Regions from separate parts of the Streptomyces sp. NPDC015032 genome, predicted to be linked through region 1. Evidence: riboswitches for the same ligand, from Rfam matches in the RefSeq annotation. Region 1 holds a riboswitch; the other holds the start of a gene.
What was found. Region 1 has a riboswitch for cobalamin ahead of ACF08M_RS15790 (ABC transporter substrate-binding protein). Riboswitches for the same ligand answer to the same signal wherever they lie in the genome.

Region 1 (3,795 bases):
CCGACCGTGGCAGCACGCTCGCGCATCCCGATCAGCCCGTGCCCCGTTCCCGGACGGGTGTGGTCCCGTCCGGCCCGTCCGTCGTCCTCGACGGTGATCGTCAGCCGCTCGGGGCGGTAGTGCAGGAACAAGCGGGCATGGTCGGCACCGGCGTGCTTGTGCACGTTCGTCAGGGCCTCCTGGACGATGCGGTACGCGGCCAGGTCGACCGTCGGCGCCAGCGGTTCGGCGATGCCCCGCCGGGTATGGCTCACGGTCAGACCGGCGCGCTCGAACGAGGCCAGAAGCGCCGGTACGCGCGCCAGGCCGGGCATCGGGTCACGCGGCGCCACCGGGTCGTCGGACTGCCGCAGCAGCCCCACGGTCACCCGCAGTTCGTCCAGCGCGGACCGACTGGTGTCCCGGATGTCCTCCAAGGCTGCCACGATCTGTTCCGGCCGCCGTTCCACCAGATGGACGGCCACGCCTGCCTGCGCGTTGATCAAGGCGATGTGGTGCGCGACGATGTCGTGCAGCTCGCGCGCGATCCGCACCCGTTCGGCCGCCACCCGTTGCTGCGCCTCCTGCTCACGCGTGCGCTCCGCGTGTTCCGCCCGCTCCTCCACGGCCGCCACATAGGCCCGCCGTGAGCGCAGCCCGTCCCCGACCGCGGCGGGCAGCGCCGTCCACGCCAGCATCGCCGCGTTGTCGGGGGCCAGCCATGCGTGCGGGTCGCACAGCACGGCGACGCCCACCAGAACGGAAGCCGCGAATATTGCCGCGGTCCAGGTGGCACGCCGGTCGGTCAGTGCGGCCACGGTGTAGACCGACACCAGGACCGGGCTGATCACCAGAGGGCTCTCGCGGAATCCGAGCACCTGAAAGGCCACCCCGCAGCCAACCGCGACGACCAGTACGCCGAAAGGGTGTTGCCGGCGCCACACCAGCGCGGAGCAACCGACACCTGCCAGCACCACGGCAGGCCACCGCAAGGAGACCGTGTGCTCGTGCGGTACGACCGAGGAAGCCACGACCGACAACAGGAACAGCGCAGCCAGGCCCAGTGCTTCCATCACACCGATCCGGGGCCGCGTCCATCGCCTCCAACCGCTGATCACCGCCATGCCACCACCGTAGGGTCAACGGCTGCATCGGGCATCGTCGCGCGAGGCGCGGACGCCTCGCCGGGCAGGGGCATCCCGGCCACCGGTCGCTGCCCGTTCGCGAGGCCTCGCCGGCGGAAAGCGGTCCACATCGCGCTGTACGTCCTGCGGCTCCGCCTTCCCAAGGACGAACCCGTTCGGCGACGTGCGATCACTCACATGGGCGCCCTTTGTGCGGCAGCCTCGTTGAAACGTAATATCGGCAGGTCATCGCCGCGACGGGAGACAGGAAGCCGGTGCGAATCCGGCACGGTCCCGCCACTGTGACCGGGGAGTACAACCCTTCGACATGCCCCTGCGCCCTGCGCGGGAAGGCGGGGGGAGCGTCGATCCGGGAGTCAGGACACTGGCCTGTCGCGGGCCCGTTTTGAGGAGCGCGGACTCCCCAGGAGGCTCTACGTGTACTTCGGCATACCCCGCCGCCCCTGTTTCCCCCATGCCCTCCCCCGTCGTGCCCTGCGCACCGTCGCCGCGGTCGTCGCCCTGTCCACCACCCTGCTGATCGCGGGCTGTGGCACGGGCGACGAATCCGCCGGGGACCCGAAGGCCGACGCGTCACCGGTCGAGGGCTTCCCGATCAGCATCGACAACTGCGGCGTGAAGACGACGTACGTCAGACCGCCCTCGCGGGCGGTCACCATCCATCAGCATCCGGCGGAACTGATGCTCGCCCTGGGCCTGAAGGACCGCATGGCCGGCACCGCCTTCCCCGACTCGGACGTCCTGCCCGGGCTGAAGAAGGACTTCGAGGCGATACCCGAACTGGCGAGGAAGGAGCCGTCCTTCGAGACCGTCCTCGACGCGGAGCCGGACTTCGTCTACGGCGGTTACGGCAGCGCGTTCGCGGAGAACGAGGGCCGTTCCCGCAAGGCGTTCGCCGACGCCGGCATCGACACCTACCTCAACCGCGAATCCTGCGGCAAGAAGCAGGTGACGATGAGCGACACCTACGACGAGATCCGCACCGTCGGCAGCATCTTCGGCGTCCCGGACCGCGCCGACAAGCTGGTGGCCGATCTCCGGGGACGCGTCGACAAGGCCACCACGGCGGTCGAGGGCAAGGCCGAAGTGTCCGTCTTCGTGTACGACAGCGGCGACAAGACGGCTTTCACCGCGGGTGGCAAGGGCCTGGGCAGCGAGCTGATCCGGCTGGCCGGCGGCCGGAACGTCTTCGCGGACCTCGACGGCGTCTTCGGAGATGTCTCCTGGGAGCAGGTCGTGGCCCGCAGGCCGGAGGTCATCGCCATCTACGACTACGCGGGTTCCGGAAGTGTCCAGCAGAAGAAGGAGTTCCTGCTCTCGCAGCCCGCACTCGCCGATGTCCCCGCCGTCAAGAACAAGCGGTTCGTGGTGCTGCCGCTGACCGAGACCCTGGTCGGCATCCGGTCGGCGTACGCGGTCGACGGCCTGGCCCGCGGCCTGCATCCCGAGAGCTTCCGGTGACAAGGACGCCCGCGAAGACCGACGCCCCCGACGCGCCGGCGGCTCGGAGCGGGCGCCGCATGAACCGGCCGGGTGGCATCACCCTCGCGCTCACGTCGGCCGTCCTCGCGCTGCTGCTGGTGCTCTCCGCCACGGCCGGCCTGTCCATCGGCTCGGTACACGTGCCGCCCGGCCAGGTGTGGGGCATCGTGACACATGCCCTGGGCGCCGACTGGACGGATCCCGACTGGTCCCGGGCGCGGGAGACGATCGTCCTCGACGTGCGCGCACCGCGCGTGCTGCTCGGGGCCGTGACCGGTGCCGGGCTCGCGGTGGTGGGCACCGCCATGCAGGCCCTGATCCGCAACCCGCTTGCCGAGCCGTACCTCTTGGGCGTCTCCTCCGGAGCCTCTCTCGGCGCGGTCTCGATGATCGTCTTCGGCGCGAGTGTGTTCGGGCCGGTGCCGATGTCGGCCGCCGCGTTCGCCGGTGCCCTGGGCTCGCTGGTGGTGGTGTACGCGACTGCCCGCACCGGCGGACGCATCACCTCGGTGCGGCTCGTGCTGTCCGGCGTGGCGACCGCGGCGGTGCTCACCGCGGTGATGGACCTGCTGCTGCTCACCGCCGGCCGGGGCCACGAGGCCCGCGCGGTGCTCGCCTGGACCCTCGGCGGCCTCGGCGGCGTCAGCTGGGGCACGTTGTGGCTGCCCAGCGCGGCCCTGCTGCTCGGCATCGCCGTCCTCCTGGTGCAGGCACGGCACCTGAACCTGCTGCTGGCGGGTGAAGAGGCCGCCACGACGATGGGACTGGACGTGGCCCGGTTCCGGACCCGCATGTTCATCATGCTGTCCCTCGTCACCGGGGTACTGGTCGCGGCGGCCGGACCAATCGGCTTCGTCGGCCTGATGCTGCCGCACATCGTGCGTCTCTTCGTAGGCGGCGACCACCGTCGTGTGCTGCCGACGGCCGCACTGGGCGGAGCGGTCTTCCTGATCTGGGCCGACATCGCCGCTCGTACCGTCGCCGCGCCCATGGAGATCCCCGTCGGGGTGCTCACGGCGCTGTGCGGTGGTCCCTTCTTCCTCTGGCTCATGCGCCGCGACGCCCGACGGAACACCGACCCAGGAGTGGGATGAGCGCGACCGAACTCACCGTAGACGGCGTCACCCTGACCGCCGGGGCACGCCACCTCGTCCGGAACGTCTCACTGCACGCCCGCCCCGGCGAGGTG
Region 2 (3,795 bases), on a different contig from region 1:
GGTGCTCCGGGGGCGATGAAGGGAAGTCCTGACGGCGCGCCCGACTCGATGAGCCGCAGCAGCGCGTCGGTGTCCGCGTGTTCTTCGATGAGGTCGCCGAGGCGGTCCAGCTGTTCCTCGCGCAGCGCGGCGAAACAGGTGTCGGGGGCGGGGACGAAGCGCCGGCCGGCGGTCCGCGCGATCTCGGTGAGGAAGCGGCGGCGGAACGCGTCGCTCTCCAGCGAGCCGTGCCAGTGGGTGCCCCACACGGCGCCGGCCCGGCATCCGTCGAGGCTGCGTCCTTGGTCATCGGAGATGAACGCTTCCCCGCCGTGTACCGCGGCGACGCCGTGGTGGATCTCGTACCCCTCGACAGGGGCGCCGAGCGCCTCGCCGACGGGACGGGCGAGAGTCTTCTCGCGGGCGAAGCGGACGCGTACGGGCAGCAGGCCGAGGCCGTCGACCTGCCCGGCCCGCGACTCCACCTCGTCCTCGATGTGCTCGCCGAGGATCTGGAAGCCGCCGCAGATCCCGAGGACCGGCCGGCCCTCGGCGGCGCGTCGCACCAGGGCGTCGGCGAGGCCGCGCTCGCGCAGCCAGGACAGCGCCTTCACGGTGGCGCGGGTGCCCGGCACGATGACGAGGTCGGCGTCGGCCAGTTCCTCGGCGCGGTCCACGAACCGGACGACGACGCCCGGTTCGGCGGCCAGCGCGTCCACGTCGGTGAAGTTCGACATCAGGGGCACGGCGCACACCGCGACGCGCAGCACCTCGTCGCCGTACGGCGGCGCGACGACCGATTCGCGTACGGCTCCGCGCAGCGCAGTGCCGTTCTTGAAAGCGGGCCGCAGCCCGTCCTCCTCGTCGATGCCGAGGCCGTGGGCGAAGGGCAGCACCCCGTACGTCTGCCGCCCGGTGATCCCGCGCAGCATTTCCAGGCCCGGCTCCAGCAGCGACACGTCACCCCGGAACTTGTTGACGAGGTACCCAGCGATCAGCGACTGGTCCTCGGCGTCGAGCAGCGCGGTCGTACCGAAGAACGAGGCGAAGACGCCCCCGCGGTCGATGTCGCCGACGACCACGACCGGGAAGCGGGCCGCCCGGGCGATGCCCATGTTCACGATGTCCGTGCGCCGCAGATTGATCTCGGCCGGACTGCCCGCCCCCTCGCAGATCACCGCGTCGTACGTGCCCCGAAGCTGCTCCAGACAGTCCACGACCGTGGAGAGCAGCGCTTCCTGCCGGCCCCCGTGGTAGCCGCGGGCGCTCATCTCGCCCACCGGCCTGCCCATCAGGACGACCTGACTGGAGCGGTCGCCGCCGGGCTTGAGCAGGACCGGGTTCATCAGCGCCGTCGGCTCCACCCGGGCGGCCTGTGCCTGCATGGCCTGGGCGCGGCCGATCTCGGCACCCTCGCGGGTGACGAACGAGTTCAGCGACATGTTCTGCGCCTTGAAGGGCGCCACTTTCACGCCCCGGCGCACGAGCCAGCGGCAGATGCCTGCCGTGACGACGCTCTTGCCCGCGTCCGAGGTGGTTCCGGCGACCAGCAGTCCGCCGCTCATGTCCGTCTCCGTCCTGCGATGCGCGTTCCTGCCCCATGGGTTCCCGCGGCCCGGCGGCCCGCGATCCGCCGTGCGGCGAGGCCCGCGCCCAGCCGTCCCGCCACGCACACGCCGAGGGCCAGCGCGCTCACCCGGCGCGACAGCCGTACCGCGCGTTCGATGTCCTCGGTCTCCACCGTCCGGCCCGTCTCCCCGCCCAGGACGGGACGGTGCTCGACCCGGCCGCCGTATGCGAGGGTCCCGCCGAGCCGTACGCCGAGCGCACCCGCGAACGAGGCCTCCACCGGCCCCGCGTTGGGGCTCGGGTGCTTGGCCGCGTCGGCCCGCCAGGCCCGTACCGCGCCACGTGGCCGCCCGCCGGCGGCCACCGCGAGCAGGGCCGTGAGCCGGGCACCCGGCCAACCCGCGAGGTCGTCGAGACGGGCCGAGGCCCAGCCGTAGCGACGGTGCCTGGCCGACTTGTGGCCGACCATGGCGTCGAGGGTGTTGGCGGCCCGGAAGCCGACGAGCCCGGGCACACCGGCCAGCGCGCCCCACACCAGGGCGCCGACCACGGCGTCCGAGGTGTTCTCGGCCACCGACTCCACCACGGCACGGGCGATCTGCGGCCCGTCGAGGGAGTGCGGGTCCCGCCCGCACAGATGCGGCAGCCGCTCGCGGGCACGCTCGATGTCACCGGCGGCCAGGGCGGCGCCGATGGTCCGGGCCTCACGCCCCAGGGACGTACCGCCGACGACGGACCAGGTGGCGGCCGCGGTCAGCGCGACGGAGGCGGCGGGGCGGCCGCGCACGGCACGGGTGATCAGCGCGGCACCACCCGCGGCGCCTCCGGCGCAGACAAGGGTGTGCAGCGCGCCCCACCCGCGGTGGTCGCGCCACAGACGGCGCTCGACGCCCGCCGCGGCCCGCCCGAAGGCGGCGACCGGATGCCCCCTGCGGGGGTCACCGAGCAGCAGATCGCCGATCAGACCGGCCGTGGCGCCGTACGCGAAGATGCGATCGGCACGCACGGCTCAACCGGCCGACGCGCCTCGGAGGACCTTCGTACAGGCGGCTCTCGACGAGAGCGCCACAGCAACGGACGCACGGCAGCCAGGCATGGCGATATGTCCTCACTCAGGGTCCGCGCCCTGGTTCGACGTGACCGGCGACGAGAGTCTCCTGGCTCCCGGATCCGCAGTTCCCCCGGCCTTCCAGCCCGCTCGCGCGCGCCGTGACTTCCGGTGTGGGGGACTGCTCCCCGGTGACAGTGGCGGGACCGCGCCGGATTCGCACCGGCTTCCTCTGCTGTCGCCGTAATTGGCTCCGGCAGTCCACCACGCTCTGCGATCGCCCGTCAACCTGCCGTTGACCTGCGACGGCGCAGTGTGCTGAGGCCCACACCGGGCCGGGGCACACCACAACGGGCCGGACACACCAGGGGTGTCCGGCCCGACGGGGGAGTGGGCGGGGGAGTGCTCAGGCGACGATCAGATAGATCCCGTACGCGACCGCCGCGGCGCACAGCGCGAAGCAGACGTACGCGCCGGCGCGGGCCAGCAGCAGCGAGCCGCCGGAGCCGCCCTGTGCCGCCGGTTCGGGCTGCTTGGAGAGGCCGACGATGCCCAGGGTGAAGAGGCCCACCAGCGCGACGGTGACGACGAGGGAGACGCCGAAGACGGAGCCGAGGGCTGCCCAGTCGATTTTCATGCTGAAATCCTTAGACGGACGGACGGCCGGGTCCGGGCGGACGGCCTAGACGGTGGCGGGTCGCGCCGGGTCCGGAGTGGTCCCGGCCGGGGCCGGAATGGTGGTCTTGAGGTCCTGGGCCGTCGCCTGCGCCACGGTGGGCGGCGGGATGACGGCGGCGATGGCCGTCGTGACGACGCCCGCGGGCTCGGCGTCGCCGCCCGTCGGTGCGACGTCGCCGTGGCCGACCGGCTTGCGGCGCGACACCAGCCAGATCGTCCCGGAGCCCGCGACCAGCAGCACCGCGACGACGACGACGCCCCAGGTGCCCTGCTTGGTGAGGAGTTCCGCGCCCGCGCCGACCAGGCCCGCGGCCGGCAGGGTCAGGCCCCAGGCGACGAACATCCGGGTGGCGGTGGACCAGCGGACCACGCCGCCCCGGCGGCCGAGGCCCGCGCCCATCACGGCGCCGGAGCAGGACTGGGTGGTGGAGAGGGAGAAGCCGAGGTGCGAGGAGGCCAGGATGACCGTGGCCGCACTGGTCTGGGCGGCGAAGCCCTGCGGCGGCCTGAGATCGGTGAGG

Region 2: another riboswitch for cobalamin. It lies ahead of ACF08M_RS03225 (cobalamin biosynthesis protein); the one in region 1 lies ahead of ACF08M_RS15790 (ABC transporter substrate-binding protein).

What each region holds. Positions count from the first base shown of each region.
Region 1 covers NZ_JBIBVN010000009.1:97,393-101,187, reverse strand. The annotation lists gene ACF08M_RS15795 (sensor histidine kinase) at 1-1,103, opposite strand, end outside; cobalamin riboswitch at 1,330-1,512, shown strand; gene ACF08M_RS15790 (ABC transporter substrate-binding protein) at 1,542-2,585, shown strand; gene ACF08M_RS15785 (FecCD family ABC transporter permease) at 2,645-3,700, shown strand; gene ACF08M_RS15780 (ABC transporter ATP-binding protein) at 3,697-3,795, shown strand, end outside.
Region 2 covers NZ_JBIBVN010000002.1:64,573-68,367, reverse strand. The annotation lists gene ACF08M_RS03230 (cobyric acid synthase) at 1-1,544, opposite strand, end outside; gene ACF08M_RS03225 (cobalamin biosynthesis protein) at 1,541-2,554, opposite strand; cobalamin riboswitch at 2,699-2,830, opposite strand; gene ACF08M_RS03220 (hypothetical protein) at 3,003-3,233, opposite strand; gene ACF08M_RS03215 (anion permease) at 3,279-3,795, opposite strand, start outside.